Regions from separate parts of the Paenibacillus rhizoplanae genome, predicted to be linked through region 1. Evidence: riboswitches for the same ligand, from Rfam matches in the RefSeq annotation. Region 1 holds a riboswitch; each other region holds the start of a gene.
What was found. Region 1 has a riboswitch for cyclic di-AMP ahead of ACFSX3_RS01185 (3D domain-containing protein). Riboswitches for the same ligand answer to the same signal wherever they lie in the genome.

Region 1 (5,418 bases):
CAATATATTATATAAAACAAGAAAAGGAGATGATTTCATGAAGCAACCTTTGTCAGAAGAGAAGGTATTTAAGGACCCGGTTCACAACTACATCCATGTACAGGACACCATTATCTGGAGACTGATCAACACTATGGAGTTCCAGCGCCTGCGGCGTATCCGGCAGCTTGGCACCTCTTACTTAACCTTTCATGGAGCGGAACACAGCCGATTCTCTCATTCTCTAGGTGTATATGAGATTACGCGGAGGATTATCTCCCAATTTGAACGGAGCGGTTACAAGGACTGGATACCGGAGGAAAGACTGCTCACCTTATGTGCGGCGCTGCTGCATGATCTGGGGCATGGCCCATTTTCCCATTCTATAGAAGAAGCTTTCGAAATGGATCATGAAGACTGGACCTGCCGCATCATTCTGGAGGATACGGAGATCACGGCTATTCTGCGCGATGTGGCGGAAGATTTCCCTGGTAAAGTGGCTTCGGTCATCTCCAAAACCTATGAGCATGAAATTGTTGTCAATTTGGTGTCAGGACCGCTGGATGCGGACCGGATGGATTATCTGCTGCGGGATGCGTATTATACAGGGGTGAATTACGGAACCATAGACATCGACCGGATTCTGCGGATGCTTCGCCCTTATGACGGCCGGGTGGTGGTGAAGGAATCAGGGATGCATGCGATTGAGGATTATCTGATGTCACGGTACCAGATGTACTGGCAGGTCTATTTCCATCCGGTAACCCGCAGCTCTGAGATTATTCTGCGGCAGATTCTCCGCCGGGCCAAGGAGCTGGTGCAGCAGGAGTATGCCTTCAGATTCATGATCGAGCCCTTGAGTGATCTGTTCAGCGGAGAGGTGACGGTAGCTCAGTATCTGCTGCTCGATGAAGCCTTGATGCAGACTGCCTTCATGCAGTGGACGCTGGAGGAGGATGACATTCTGAGCGACTTGTGCAGCCGGTTTATCCATCGTAAACTGTATAAATATGTGGAGATGGAGCATCTGGATTCCGGCACCATTGACGAAATCCGCCGCAGCTTCGACGGTGCCGGACTGCGGCCCGATTATGACCTGGAAATTGATTTCCCCACCGATCTTCCTTATGATGTGTTCCGTCCGGGAGACGGGTTTGACAGCAAGCAGATTCTGCTTCTGGACAAGTATGACCAGTTGAGGGAAATCTCCGAGGTTTCGGATATTGTACGCTCTATCAGCGGCATTCACCGCGGCAGATACCATCTGTATTTTCCGCAGGACAGGCTGCAGAAAGCCCTTCCACAGCTGCCGCCGTCTATCGCAGAGATTTTTGCCAAATAATCAGATCAAGCCTGGAATTCTGGAATTATAGATAGAATCACAAGCCGAAAGGATGTAATGTAATGCAGCTATTCGACACACATACCCATCTGGATGCTCCACAATTCGACGAAGACCGCGAAGAGGTCATTGCCAGAGCACTGGAATCCGGAGTCAGCAAAATGATCAACATCGGCTTTAACCGGGAAACGATACCGACCACCATGCAGCTTGCCGAGAAATATGATTATATTTATGCAGCCGTAGGCTGGCATCCCCAGGATGCGATCAGTATGAAGGACGGAGACCTGGAGTGGATCGCCTCCCTGTGTGCTCATCCCAAGGTGGTCGCCATCGGTGAGATCGGGCTTGATTATTACTGGGACACCTCCCCTAAGGAAGTGCAGCATGAAGTATTCCGCAAGCAGATCGGGCTTGCCCGTGAGCTGAAGATGCCAATTAGTATTCATAACCGTGATGCTCATGAAGATGTCATCCGTATTCTCCGTGAGGAAAAGGCGGGCGAGGTTGGCGGCGTTATGCATTCCTTCTCCGGCAGCTGGGAAAGTGCCAAGATGTGTCTTGATTTGGGCTTCCATCTTTCTTTTGGAGGACCGATTACGTTCAAGAATGCCAGGGTACCCAAAGAGGTGCTTGCCCAGACTCCGCTGGACCGGCTTCTCATCGAAACAGACTCCCCATATCTGACTCCGCACCCGTTCCGGGGCAAGCGAAATGAGACCGCTCATGTGAGGCTGGTAGCGGAGGCAGCTGCGGCAATAAAAGGGATTGAATTACAGGAATTGGCGGAAATTACGTATGCGAACGCACTGGAACGATTTGGTATACTCTGAAAATGAGAGTAAAAGTGATGAAAAATGAAGTATAGCGGATATATTAAACTTTTATGACCGAAAAACGGCCGATTATTACAATATTTTAATCATTTTTTTACGTAAACGTGGTTGAATCGTCCTTTACAACATGTATCAAAACAGGATATCATCTTTTCAGTGCAGTGAGCTGTTGTAACTGTGACAGTCACTTTTTCATGGATCGTCTCGCTGAGTCTCCGGATGGAGAACGGGGGAACCAATAATGCTCTGCCGCATGAACGTATGAGAGTACAACACAGAATTGCCGCAGACTTTATTTGATTTCTTTACGTGGTCTTTGGGGTGAATTTGAGGGCAACCGCCGTGAGCGGGTGACCTGAGATAGGGCGTCTCTCTTATGCCCGAACCCGACAGCTAACCCCGTAAGCGCAAGTAAGAGAGGAAACCTCGTGCATAAGCATTCCCGCGTTTTTGACACCGGAGAAGCCACGAAAGAGTCCTCCATGAACTCTTTTTAGGCTTTTTTTGTTTTGAATAACGCGGATGCTCCCGGCATACTGTTGTATAACAGATATCCGGAGTAACTATGCCGAGCAGGCGATCCATGAGCAGGAAACGCTGAAGCAATGCGGGCGTATCCTGTTGCAATCTCAAACCTAGTTTCGTCAGAAGTGATACAGTCACCTTGATATAACTTAGACGACGGGGCTATGTAAGGAGGATGGAGAGAGTGGGCGTATTCCAACCAGAGGTATCCCATGATTCGCAATCATCCAGCAGGTCTATCGCATTACGGTTGAAGCAAGTAAATCCCCGCGTAGTTTTACTTGCCGGTGTGGTATCGATTGTTATCGCACTGTTAATTCTGCTGTACGTACACGGTCAGAGCAAAAAGGAAATTACTCTAGTAATAGACGGACAGGTACAGACACTGGAGACGCGGGAAACGCTGTTCAGTGATGTGCTGGCTAAGGAACAGATTTCGCTGCAGGCGCATGATGAATTATCTATTGGCCTTAGTGATGAAATAAAAGACGGCGACCGTATCGTGATTAACACTGCGCAAAAGTTCGCTCTTACCGTAGACGGGAAGACCGAGACGTTATTTACGACCGAGGATACCATTGGTCAGGCCATTGGCAAACTGGGCCTCAGCCTGGAAGGCTTAGACAAGATTTACCCTTCGCTAGAAACCGCAGTATCTGCAGACATGGAAATCAAAATTGTCCGGATTAACAAGCATGTGGTTCAACGGACAACCAATTTGCCTTTCCGGGTAATCAAGACAGCAGACCCCTCTTTGACCAAGGGAACCGTAAGAGTTGCACAGGCAGGCAAGCCGGGCGTAATGATCCAGCACATCGAGAAGATTTATCAAGATGGCGAGCTGGCCACCATGCGCATGATCGGCAAAGAAGTACAGACGGTTACCAAGGACAAAGTCATTGCCATTGGTACCAAGCCGCTTCCTAAGCCCGCTCCTGTTGTTGCCAAAGTTTCCAAACCTGTAACAACCTCCAAGTCATCTAAAGCCAGTGCAAAGGCCAGCAATGTTACCAGTAAAGCTGGTGTGGATTTTGAGTACAAAAGAATGATTAAGAACGTATCCATGACCGCGTATTCCTCGCAAGAACCGGGTATTGGAACACGTACCGCCTCCGGCACACGCGTAACGGAAGGCCGCACTATAGCTGTAGATCCAAGTATTATACCAATCGGCTGGTGGGTGTACATTGAAGGATTAGGGTTTCGCCGAGCAGAGGATACCGGCGGTGCCATCAAAGGCAACAAGGTGGATGTCTATTACGATTCACTGAGCCATGCCCGTAATTTCGGACGTAAGTCGCGGACACTCTATGTGATCGGACCTGTGAAGCCGGAGCTGAACTAAACGTAAAGTCTTTTGCAAATTAACGGTTAATACGATATAGTGAGGGAAGCACTTACGAAATTTTAGAGAGCTGCCGCTCATCACTTATACATTCTTTAGCCAAAAAGAAGGGGAGCGAATCCTCTTCTTTTTGCGTTCTGGAGTAAGGAGTAACATTATTTATGATTAAAGAGCTGATTGTGGTTGAAGGGAAAAGCGATACCGTTGCTGTTAAGCGGGCGGTAGAGGCAGATACGATCGAAACCGGGGGCTCGGCAGTGGACCGCAAGGTCATTGCCAAGATCCAGCTTGCCATGCAGCGCCGGGGCGTAATCATTCTTACGGACCCGGATCATGCCGGGGAGCGGATCCGCAAAATTGTCGCGGCCAAGGTACCGGGGTGCAAGCATGCCTTCATCCCGGAGAAGGATGCAACCCGCAAAGGGGATATCGGGATAGAGAACGCTTCGCCTGAGGCCATCCGCCATGCGCTGGAGCATGTGCATACCTCCTTCGAGGGGGCGCCGGTCATCATCGGGCTGGATGAGCTCATGGCCGGAGGGCTAATGGTGCATCCCCGCGCCGCAGAGCGCAGAATGCAGCTGGGCAATCTGCTCGGTATCGGTTATTGCAATGGCAAGCAGCTGTACAAACGTCTGGCGATGTTCGGCATTACCCGCGAGGAGTTCGCGCAGGCCCTCGCCCAAATTGATCAGGGAGGCATTACTTCATGAGTGGTACCGAGAACATCTCGTCCCCAACAAGAACCAAAGCGATAATTCAGCGTTACAAATTTTCCTTCAAAAAAAGCCTGGGCCAGAACTTTCTGATCGATCAGAATATTCTGGACAAAATAGTGGATGCCGCCGGTCTGGACAGCACAGCCGGTGCGCTTGAGATTGGACCGGGGATCGGAGCCCTGACGGAAAGATTGGCGATGACGGCCGGGGCCGTCACTGCGGTGGAGATTGACCGCAGGCTGATTCCTATCCTCAGGGACGTCCTTTCGCCCTATCCCCATGTGAAGATCCGCAATGACGATGTGCTGAAGGTGAATTTGCAGGAGCTGTTCGCTGAGGATTTCGCCGGCAGGGACCGGGTTAGTGTCGTAGCTAACCTGCCGTATTATGTGACCACACCTATACTCATGAAGCTGCTGGAAGAGAAGCTGCCGCTGGATAATATCGTGGTGATGATTCAGAAGGAGGTTGCTGAGCGTATGGCAGCGTCTCCGGGCGGCAAGGAGTACGGCAGTCTGAGTATTGCCGTTCAGTATTACAGCGAGCCTGAGCTGGTCTGTATGGTGCCGCGTACCGTGTTCATCCCGCAGCCGAATGTGGAATCGGCTGTGATCCGGCTGAAGGTCAGAGAGCGTCCTCCGGTGGAGGTAGCGGACGAGAAGCATTTCTTTG
Region 2 (5,418 bases), on a different contig from region 1:
GACTGAATGGAGAGCAGACCCTCCACCATCATCAGGCGGACTTCAATCTCGCGTTTGGATATCCGCTTCAGCTTGTTGGCCATAGGATGCCACATAACATAACCGGTGAATATCCCGAGCAGGGTCGCAATGAACGCTCCGGCAATTGCGTGGGCCAGGATGTCCATGTTGCTCATATCACCCAAGGCGGCGATCAGCCCGATAACAGCCCCGAGTACCCCTAGTGTAGGTGCGTACATTCCGGCCTGGGAGAAAATCAAGGCCCCGGCTTTATGTCTGTCTTCAGTAGCATGTATATCTTCCATTAATACATCACGGACGAACTCCTGATCGTTGCCGTCAATAATCATCCGCATGCCGTTTCTCAGGAAGTTATCTTCAATTTCATCGACATTGGACTCCAACGCCAGCAGCCCTTCGCGGCGGGTGATGGATGCCCATTCCATGAACATTGTAATCAGTTCAGGCTTGCCGACCATCTTTTTCTTCACAAATAGGATCTTTAACAGCTTAGGGAAATTCTTGACTTCCGACATCGGAAAGGCCATGAAGATAGAGGCAGCCGTGCCAAGAAAAATAATGACATAGGCAGCAGGGTTGTTCAAGCTTGCAAGTGGAGCATGCTTGAGTATCATCCCCCAGATTACTGCGATCAGACCAAAAACCAGGCCTAGAATTGTTGAAATTTCCATTTATGCACCTCGTCCATGAGAATTAAGAAGTGATCGACTAACCGCGTAATTCGTCCTTGAACCGCGGGAGAACACTCTGTTCGTAACCAAATCACGTATATTCTTCTTTATCGACATCATTCCCTTTTTTGTGAAGTGATTTTTTCGGCTATAATAGATAAGGTAGGTTATTATTCATCAGCGAAGAAAACGGAGTGATTGATGTGGGAGTTAAGCATGGCAGGGATTATAGTGAAATTCTTGTTGAACTGACAGGAGCCGTTGGACGGATTGCAGACGGGTACATTTTTTTTGAGATGGAGTCTGAAGAGTGGGCGAATCTGCCGGAGGAATCGAAGCAGGAGGTCTGGGAGGCGCTTGCGGAGGACCTGTTCTACGCACTGGGCAATGAACCGGTCATTCAGGTGGGCAGCGGAGTTGTAATGTACGATAAAGAAACACACCGCATTAATATTTTACTGGGCGATGAGGATCTGGCTTCGGTGGTTCTTGTATAAGCAGGCGGAATTGTGGCAGCGGGTTTGTTCCGGGCTTCCGGCCATGTTAAAATTGGAAGTGGAGTACTAATTGCCGGGATGTCAGAATACACTTAATCAAAAAATCTTTGGCCTGGCACATCCCTTGGACTTTTAGAAGCTGAGGGATGTTTTATTTAACTTAGCAAGGGAGGAAACGAATTGCAATTAACTGAGGAAGAACTGCAGGAGCAGATCAGCAAGCTTGAGGGCTGGAAGCTGGAGAGGGATAGGCTGGTACGCAAATATATGTTCAATGAATATATGAAGGGAATTGCTTTTGTGGATGAGGTGGCTGCCATTTCGGAGGCCTTTGACCATCACCCGCATATCACCATTGATTACAAGACCGTTGTGCTGCGGATGGCTGCAGATGTAGAGAAGCTCGATCTCCGCCAGGCTCGTGAATTTAATGAGGCGTTTGAGAAGAACCGCTAGAGGACAAGGCCCTTATGAAGACGACAGGAATACCTGATCAATAGAAATGCCCGTGCAAGGATTATTCGATATCCTTGTCACGGGCATTATGCATAGGAATGAAGAGCGTGGTGAGTACAGGTTGCGGATTATTTCTTCTCGGCCAGCCATAAGGCTACATTCGCAATCTCTTCAGGGGCCAGCCTGTCTTTGAAGGAAGGCATCTGGCCGCGTCCCTTGGTGACTATGCTGTAGATCTGCGGCGCGTCATGCGATGCACCCTCCTGTTGCAGGCTAGGTCCTGCACCGCCCTGAAGCTGGTCACCGTGGCAGGAGATACAGTTGGCCTTCACTGTCGCCTCTGCGCTCGCAGCATCAAGCACAACCTCCGGCATGGTCGGTTTGTTCTGTTCTGCCACCTGGGATTTGCCGGGCAAGGTAAACATTAAGATTACTGCAAAGGCACAGGCGGCAAAAAACAAACCGCTCATGATCCATTTCTGCATCTGCATCCGTCCCTCCATGTAAGCTGCTGTCTCCATTATAGCGGATGGTGAAGTGTTATCATAGTATTTGTGTCAAAAAAATGAACACATATGATCCATTTTTTTGAAAATACCTCCGTCCCCGGTGTTATTCCTCATAGACCATGCAGTAAAAAGGCTTATTGCCGGTCGGAGTGCGGCGTTCATAGGTATCCGTTATGGTGAAACCGCATTTCTGGTAGGCGCGGATGGCGCGCTGATTCCAGGTCAGCACCTCCAGATCGATCTCGCGCTCCGGGTAACGGGCCCGTGCTGCCTGCACAATAGCCTTCATGAACAGATGCCCCATTCCATGACCGCACAGATCGGGCCGCATTCCGACACCAAGCCGGACTACCCCCTCCATCGGAAAGAGCTGGGCGAAGCCGCACAGATCCCCCTGTCCGTTCACTACAGATACATATTGCCTACTTCGCAGCTGCGGGTCTCCGAACTCTACGCCCAGCGCCTGCATCTGCTCCCAGGACATCCACCCGTAAATATTATACGGAGGTTTGTAGCTCCACTCACAGATCTCAGCGGCATGCTGCGGTTCCATAGGTACAACATAAAAGGTTAGCGGGGAGCTAATCATAAGCGGGCGGCCTCCTTTCCGGGACAATGCTTTTTACTATATTATATATATTTTATGAAAAGGCGGAATGGGTGTTTTACAAATATAGAGCAGGGTAAGTAATTTTATAGACAAAAAAAGCCCTTCTCCAAGATTTCGGCAAAAATCTCGGAAAAGAGCGTAGGTTACAAAGGTTTATTGTACATCGTCGTTGTCTTGGGAATCCGAAGCTACAGTCTTGTAGGCATCTGTACTCATGATCCGTTTGGCGCCAACGTAGCGGTTGACGTAATAGCTGTCATTCAGCGAACTGATGGTTACACCACGTGAGGAAGAGGCATGAGCGAAATCGCCGTCACCGACATAAATACCGACATGGGACACGCCTTTACCGTTTGTATTAAAGAATACAAGATCGCCTGGTCTCATCTCGTCGCGGGACACGGCAGAACCCATCTGATACTGGGAGCCGGATTGATGGGGCAGGTTAATGCCGATCTTATCAAAAACAAACATTGTAAATCCGGAGCAATCAAACCCGTTAGTCGATGTACCGCCGGACACGTATTTGGTTCCGATGGTTTTGTCGATCACTTTATCCATTTTGGAATCCGCGAAAGCGCTTCCTGCTCCGATGGTGAAGATAATGGACAAGCTTAGTACTGCGGCTGCTAGCTTCTTCTTCAAAAGTAAGTACCCCTTCCAATGCCTACGAGGTTAGCTTAAGGGTTCGGTTGAAGGTCCCCTATGACCCCTCTTAGAATAGGAGGTCAATTCACCCAAAGTGGTTCCCCCGTTTCCCTAAACTCATTAGGGAACTCGGCATAACTGTTGATTAGGATTAGCTGTTCATTCAATACATGACAAAACCTATATTAAAAGCGATTCAATAATTACAAAAATGTTACTAAAAGCTCACTGCGATAATTGTAGCAAAGACTAAGTCGCTTGGCAATCACTTATAACATATTAATGCATCTTTTTTGCTGTTTTTTAGAGTTATAGACCTTCCGAAAGACTCATATCTATGCGCCGGGGCTATTTTATATGATTTTTTTCTTTGTTTTTGCAGGAAAATGCTGTTTCAAGGCTGCGGATTCGGTGTAAAAGGTAGAATAAGGAAAAGGAAAAACCCGGAAATGATTACGGCAATAATCATCCCGGGCTCGTATAAGTTACATTTAGTTGTTAGAGGCAGAAATATTCGGGGTATGCTTCAAGGGTTCTAAGGTTCAATCGTAAGCGACAGCTTGGTAGGCTGTTGTGCTCATTACTCGTTTGGCACCAACGTAGCGGTTGGCCCAGTAGGACTGGCTCATCGAACTGATGGTTACACCACGTGAACTCGAGGACTGTGCAAACTTCCCGTTTCCAACATAAATACCGACATGGGATACTCCATTGCCCAGGGTATTGAAGAACACGAGATCACCTGAACGCAAATTGCTCTTGGATACAGTGGTTCCTACTTTGTATTGTGCTTTGGAGGTACGGGGCAAGGTAAGCCCAACATTCTTGAATACGTACTTGGTGAATCCGGAACAATCGAAGCCGTTGGTGTTAGTGCCCCCGGTTTTATATGACGTTCCAATGGTTTTTGAAATCACAGTATCCATCTTGGAATCTGCGAAGGCACTGCCTGCTCCGAGTGTGAATACCATCACAAGACCCAGCGCTGCTGCGGTGCATTTTTTCTTGAAGTTCTGAATAATCAAAAGATGTACTCCTTCCAGGGCCTGCGAGGTTAGCTTAAGGATTCGGTAGAAGGTTCCCCTATGACCCCTCTAAAGCGAGATCAATTCACCCAAAATATGGTTCCCCCACTTCCCGGTGCAGGGAATTCGGCGTTATGTGCACCAGAACAGTGACTTATCGGCAATTAGTTAATTTTCATTGGTTACGGTAAATTCTGTTTGAAAGATTACAACTTTGTTACTAGTAGTACAGGCATCATTGTATCAGAGGTTTTACCGTTTTGCAAATGCTTTTGTCCTTCGCTTCAAGAAAAAAAGAGTCCTGCTCCCTGCTTTGAGGGGCTGTGACTCTTTTTAGTATGCCGTTTTGACAGCTTATTATTGTGGAAATGATTTACTGGACCAGAGGTGGTACTGGGCAGCGATTCCCCACATATTGAACAGCGTGGAGGGCAGCGGAGCTGCCTGGCGGAGCATAAGGGCCGGCAGCCCCGGGTACAGCAGCGCAGAAGCACTGCAGAGGAGGAGCACCGCTAGGCTTCCCGCCCCCAGTATGATGGATATCCCAATGGAAGGCAGCAGCACCTTCAGGCAGATCAGCATCGAAGAGAACATGCCGGTACCGGCGGTATAGCCGAATTGCATATAGAGCAGAAGCTTGCGGACAAGGAAGAGATAGAGCAGCCAGCCCAGCACATAAGGCACCAGCTTCAGCAGGAGCGGGACATCGAGAACACCGCTGAGCAGATGACGGTACATACGCGGAAGCAGCCAGTAGAGCGGCAGGAGGGTTAGCGCCCATTCTGCGAGACTGAACAGCAGTACAGGCAGCCCATACTTTTTCATTCCGGGAAAAAAGAACAGTCCCCGCGCCCCGGCGCGTTCCTGGTGAAGCTCATGCAGCAGCCCTGCGCGGATAAAGGGGGTCAGCAGCAGCCGGAGCACCGTCAGCGCCAGCAGCAGCCACAGCCAGTGCTGGACGGCGGGGTCGGTGCGCAGGGC
Region 3 (5,418 bases), on a different contig from region 1:
GATACCTATGTTGATCCGCTGCCGCAGGCGCTGATTCTAACCTCCATCGTCATCAGCTTTGGGGTCACAGCCTTCTTTTTCGTACTCGCATACCGGTCTTATCAGACGCGGGGTACTGATGAAATGGACAGCATTAAGGAGGACAACGAATGAGCAATCTATTGGTGCTCCCGATTCTCATTCCGCTGGCTACGGCTGTCATCCTGATTTTTCTCAAAGAGAAGATCCGGCTTCAGCGCGTGATTAGTGCGCTCAGCGGTCTATTGAATATTCTGATTGCGGTGCTGCTGGTTACACGTGTCCATTCAGAGGGCATACAGACCCTGCAGATGGGGGGCTGGCTCCCTCCGTATGGCATTGTATTTGTGGGGGATATGTTTGCTGTATTGCTGGTAATGATGGCTTCGATCGTCAGTTTTGCGATTCTGTGCTACTCCTTCAGCAGTATTGGAGAGCAGCGGGAGCGGTTCTATTATTATACGTTCTTTCAGTTTTTGCTTGTCGGGGTATACGGTTCGTTTCTTACCGGGGATATATTCAACCTGTTTGTCTTTTTTGAGGTCATGCTGATTTCTTCTTATGCGCTCATCTCACTCGGAGGGACCAAGCTTCAGCTAAGAGAAACGTCGAAATACCTGCTCATCAATATTGTATCCTCAACACTGTTCGTAGCTGCGGTAGCTTATCTCTATGCAGCGGTAGGAACACTCAACATGGCGCATCTGTCCCAGCGTATCGCTGAAGCGGGACAAGGCGGCGTGCTTAATGTGATTGCTATTTTGTTCTTGATTGTATTCTCCCTGAAGGCCGGGCTGTTCCTGTTCTTCTGGCTTCCAGGGTCCTACAGTGCACCTCCGGCGGCTGTCAGAGCGTTGTTCGGTGCCCTGCTGACCAAAGTAGGACTCTATGCAATCATCCGCACCTTCACGTTGCTGTTCGTGAACGATCCCGGCTTCACCCATGACTGGATCGCCTGGATGGCTGCTGCTACCATGATCCTGGGCAGCCTGGGGGCAGTGGCTTATAAGGATATCCCGCGGATTCTGAATTATAACATCATTATCAGCGTTGGATTTGTAGCCTTTGGAATCGCTGCAGGGACTGCAGATTCAATGAATGGGGCAGTCTTCTATCTGTTGCACGATATGCTGGCCAAGGGACTTATGTTTATTCTGGGCGGGATGATTATATCCGCAGCCGGAACGGACCGGCTTGGAAGTATGGGCGGGATGATCAGAAAGTATCCGCTTCTCGGCTGGATGTTTTTCATTCTGGCACTCGCCCTGGTGGGGATTCCGCCGCTTAGCGGTTTTGCCGGCAAAATTATGATCCTCCGCGGAGCGTTGTCAGAGGGGATGCTTACGTTGTCTCTAATTGGTCTGGGGTCAAGTTTTATGGTGCTGTTCTCCCTGATGAAGGTGTTCCGGCTGGCATTCTGGGGAAATGAACCCAAGGAAGAGCAGCCTAAGGTGAGCTTGAAGGCTGCTTCGGCTGTGGCTGCCGGCTTGCTGCTGCTTGTGATTGCAATGGGGATCGGGGCGGAGGTTGTGTATACTTATGTATCGCAGGCTGGTGACGTTCTGGCTTCACCTGCGCTATATATAGAAGCCATAATGAAGGAGTAGAGGAGATGGCCTTACAATTCCTGTTTAATCTGTTGATTGCCTTTCTGTGGATGGCGATAAATAATAATAACTCCGGTTCAACCTTCGTTGTAGGTTATCTGCTGGGCATCGGGCTTTTACTGTTATTTAGGAAATCCAGGTCCCAGTCCCGGCCATTCTATCTCATACGTATATGGGCTGTACTTAAGCTCCTGCTGATCTTTGCCCGTGAACTTACGGTTTCGAATTTCGTGGTCATAGGTCATATTATCCGTCCAAAACTGGCTATACGTCCCGGTATCTTTGCTTATGAGACTGCTTTGACCACGCCCTGGGAAGTTACACTGCTCTCGTGCCTGATTTGTCTGACACCGGGAACCCTGACCCTGGATGTTTCCAAGGATGGCAAGACGCTGTACATTCATGCAATTGATATTAAAGATGCAGAGCTGCTGGTCACGCAGATTAGAGGCACTTTCGAACGAGCGATTAGGGAGGTGACCCGTTAATGATCCCAGTTATGCTAACCGTGGCCATGATCATTCTGGCTCTGGCGATGCTGGCCTGCCTGTTCCGTCTCCTGAAAGGGCCAACCCGCTCCGACAGGGTTGCCGCACTCGATTCGATAGGCATTCATGTACTTGCTATGATAACCGTCTTTAGTATGCTGCTGGATACCCAGGATTTTATAGAAGTCATCCTGGTTATCGGGATTCTGACGTTTATTGGTACTACGGCACTGGCCAGATATATTGAACGGGGAGCCGTTATAGAGGATGGAGGGAACCCCAATGACAGGTGAACTGATTAGCTCTATTCTTGTGGTAATGGGCGCAGTCTTCTGCGGCTTAAGTGCCTTCGGCTTAGTACGGCTGCCCGATGTGTATCTGCGTTCACATGCTGCTACCAAAAGTGCAACCTTCGGGGTACTCTGTTTGCTGACAGGAGGCTTCCTGTACTTTTGGTTCAAAGACGGAACGGTTAACGTCAAGCTTCTGCTGGCGATTGTATTTGTATTCATCACTTCACCGGTAGCAGGTCATTTAAATGGCCGGGCTGCCTACCGTTCCGGAGTGCCCCTATGGAAGGGAAGCGTTCAGGATGACCTGAAGTCACTGAAGGAAGAAAGTAAGGAAACGTCTGTGAAATAATAGTTAATCGCTGAATTCCTTATAGGAAGCGGGGGAACCAGGTTACATGGGGTGAATCTCGGAAAAAACGAGTAGGGCTACTTTCAGGCCCGAATCCGGCAGCTAACCCCGCAAGCGTTCATGAGAGGATGCACTATATATGCCGTATATTGAATTGAATGGAACATCGCTGTATTATGAGATGTCGGGCAGCGGTCTGCCCATTGTTTTTATTCATGATTATTCGACCTCTCATCATCTGTTTGAGCCGCAAGCGGATTATTTCAGCAAGCGTGTCAAAGTGATCGTATTCGATTTGAGAGGGAACGGACAATCGGGTAAAATGGATGTGGAGATCAGCCGGATCGTAGACACACAATGTGAAGATTTGAAGCTGTTATTGGATGCTTTATCTGTAGAGAAGGCTGTTATCGTAGCTTGTTCCAGTGGTGCTGTGCTCGCCCAGAAATTCGCCTATCTGTACCCTGAACGGGTAATGAATATGGTATTGGTGGACAGTTATTTTCAGGAGGATTACACGGCGAGAGGCAGTAAAATGAAAGGAATCTTTGAGGTCTGCGCATGGGCGGCTCATTATCTTCCTGCCGAAATGTTCATCCGTTCCTTGCGCATCACCTACAATAAATGGCTCTCGGCTTATCATATTCTCAGGAAAGAGCTTGTGCATGAACGGACAACGGAATTAATTAAGCAGCGGCTGGCACTTAGACAAACGGACAGCTACGGGTTCGCATTACGGCTGCAGATTCCTGTTCTTGTTGTATCCGGGAATCAGAATGAATGGGCGCTGGAGCAGGTGATAAGAACAGCCGGCAAGTATCCGTCTGCCCGTCTGGCGATCCTTGAGGATGCGATGTATCCGACTCATCTGTGTCAACCCCAGCTCTTCAACCGTATATTACTGGATTATCTTAGGGAACAGCATAGTTTTCAGCGGGCGGCAGCTGGCAACTAACTTGAATTATAATGGGAGCCAATGATATGTTCTTTAACAAAATCTCATCCTTCATCACAAAACTCAAACTGACCTCATCCAGAATCATTTTACTCGGTTTTGCAGTCCCTATACTTCTTGGTACAGTGCTGCTGGCCTTGCCGATATCTTCGTCCAGCGGACTTAGTATAGGATGGCTGGCAGCACTGTTTACTTCGACTTCAGCCGTATGTGTAACGGGACTCGTTGTACTTGATACCGGTACCGACTTTTCTCATTTTGGACAGATGATCATCTTACTTCTGATTCAAATTGGCGGATTGGGATTTATGACATTCAGTGTTTTGATTGCCGTGATCATGGGGAAAAAGATTGGACTAAAAGAACGTCTGCTTATCCAGCAATCATCTAATTCTGTAACAACACAAGGAGTCGTGCGGTTATCACTCAATATCTTTCTCATTTCATTTATCGTGGAGACAACTGGAGCTATAGTGTTGGCCCTTCGATGGGCCCATGAACTAGGAACAACAAGGTCCATTTATTATGGAATATTCCATTCAGTGTCTGCCTTCAATAACGCCGGATTTGGATTATGGCCAGACAGTCTGAGCCGCTATGTGGGTGACCCGTTAGTTAATATTGTTATCTCTTTTTTGTTTATCATCGGCGGGATTGGATTCACGGTGATTCTGGATCTGTACCGGAAAAGAAGATGGAGAGCTCTCTCCTTTCATACAAAAATAGTTTTAATTACCTCTGGGCTCCTTTGTATGGCAGGGTTTTTGGTGATTTTTGCGATTGAACTCTTTAACACGAAAACATTCAGTACTCTCTCATGGAGTGAAAGAACTTGGGCGGCATATTTTCAGGGTGTTGTTACCCGGACAGCCGGCTTTAATTCCATCGATATTGGAGCAATGCTCCCGGCTTCACAATTTTTCATGATTTTCCTGATGTTTGTAGGGGCTTCGTCCGGATCGACTGGAGGAGGTATAAAAACGACCACTTTTGCTGTACTCATGTTAAGTATCGTCTCAACGATTAAGGGGAAGACAGATGTGCAACTGCTTAAAAAACGCATCTCTCAGGATATCATATTCAGGGCACTGGCAGTAATGACCATATCCCTGGGTGTAGTTCTTACAGCCACCTTTCTTCTATCCATTACAGAATATGCTCATCCTAAAGACTTCCTGGCGCTTCTCTTTGAAGCAACCTCTGCATTTGGAACCGTAGGAATGTCTATGGGAGTAACGCCAGAGCTTTCGCCACTGGGAAAATGCATCATCATAATTACAATGTACATAGGGAGACTAGGGCCCTTGACTTTAGCTTTAGCACTGGCACAAAAAAATGTGAAGCAAAAATATCGGTATCCGGAAGATAAGCTGCTTATTGGCTAAAGTTTACTGAACAGATATTGAAAACTGAAACAGCAAAGTAGAGTGGAATATGTTTTAAAAGGCTCCTGCCAGTGATGAATATTCTCTGGCAGGAGCCTTTTTGTTTACATCACAAAAATTATTAATTCTCTAAATACCTGTACAAAGTCGATTTGCTGATTCCTGTTTGTTCTTTAATCTCATCAAGTGTATAGTTTTTAGACTGATACATGAGGATGGCCTTCTCAACGTTTTCATCTGCTTTTCTAGGTCTTCCAGGAATATTCCCTTTTTGCTTCGCCTCAAAGAGTCCCCGTTTAGTTTTTTCACTAATTACATCGCTT

Region 2: it holds a riboswitch for cyclic di-AMP, as region 1 does, so the genes downstream of both, ACFSX3_RS00330 (C40 family peptidase) here and ACFSX3_RS01185 (3D domain-containing protein) in region 1, are expected to answer to the same signal.
Region 3: it holds a riboswitch for cyclic di-AMP, as region 1 does, so the genes downstream of both, ACFSX3_RS00445 (alpha/beta fold hydrolase) here and ACFSX3_RS01185 (3D domain-containing protein) in region 1, are expected to answer to the same signal.

Annotation. Positions count from the first base shown of each region.
Region 1 is NZ_JBHUKY010000004.1:46,207-51,624, reverse strand. Features, by position in the region: gene ACFSX3_RS01195 (HD domain-containing protein) at 38-1,321, shown strand; gene ACFSX3_RS01190 (TatD family hydrolase) at 1,384-2,154, shown strand; cyclic di-AMP (ydaO/yuaA leader) riboswitch at 2,353-2,580, shown strand; gene ACFSX3_RS01185 (3D domain-containing protein) at 2,867-4,027, shown strand; gene rnmV (ribonuclease M5) at 4,189-4,740, shown strand; gene rsmA (16S rRNA (adenine(1518)-N(6)/adenine(1519)-N(6))-dimethyltransferase RsmA) at 4,737-5,418, shown strand, end outside.
Region 2 is NZ_JBHUKY010000002.1:14,219-19,636, forward strand. Features, by position in the region: gene motA (flagellar motor stator protein MotA) at 1-692, opposite strand, end outside; gene ACFSX3_RS00310 (hypothetical protein) at 896-1,189, shown strand; gene ACFSX3_RS00315 (4a-hydroxytetrahydrobiopterin dehydratase) at 1,370-1,645, shown strand; gene ACFSX3_RS00320 (c-type cytochrome) at 1,774-2,130, opposite strand; gene ACFSX3_RS00325 (GNAT family N-acetyltransferase) at 2,258-2,743, opposite strand; gene ACFSX3_RS00330 (C40 family peptidase) at 2,918-3,409, opposite strand; cyclic di-AMP (ydaO/yuaA leader) riboswitch at 3,414-3,557, opposite strand; gene ACFSX3_RS00335 (C40 family peptidase) at 3,955-4,383, opposite strand; cyclic di-AMP (ydaO/yuaA leader) riboswitch at 4,441-4,579, opposite strand; gene ACFSX3_RS00340 (hypothetical protein) at 4,795-5,418, opposite strand, start outside.
Region 3 is NZ_JBHUKY010000003.1:14,812-20,229, forward strand. Features, by position in the region: gene ACFSX3_RS00420 (Na(+)/H(+) antiporter subunit C) at 1-153, shown strand, start outside; gene ACFSX3_RS00425 (Na+/H+ antiporter subunit D) at 150-1,625, shown strand; gene ACFSX3_RS00430 (Na+/H+ antiporter subunit E) at 1,631-2,113, shown strand; gene ACFSX3_RS00435 (Na(+)/H(+) antiporter subunit F1) at 2,113-2,406, shown strand; gene mnhG (monovalent cation/H(+) antiporter subunit G) at 2,396-2,755, shown strand; cyclic di-AMP (ydaO/yuaA leader) riboswitch at 2,754-2,887, shown strand; gene ACFSX3_RS00445 (alpha/beta fold hydrolase) at 2,895-3,710, shown strand; gene ACFSX3_RS00450 (TrkH family potassium uptake protein) at 3,737-5,095, shown strand; partial or broken gene ACFSX3_RS00455 (helix-turn-helix domain-containing protein) at 5,217-5,418, opposite strand, start outside.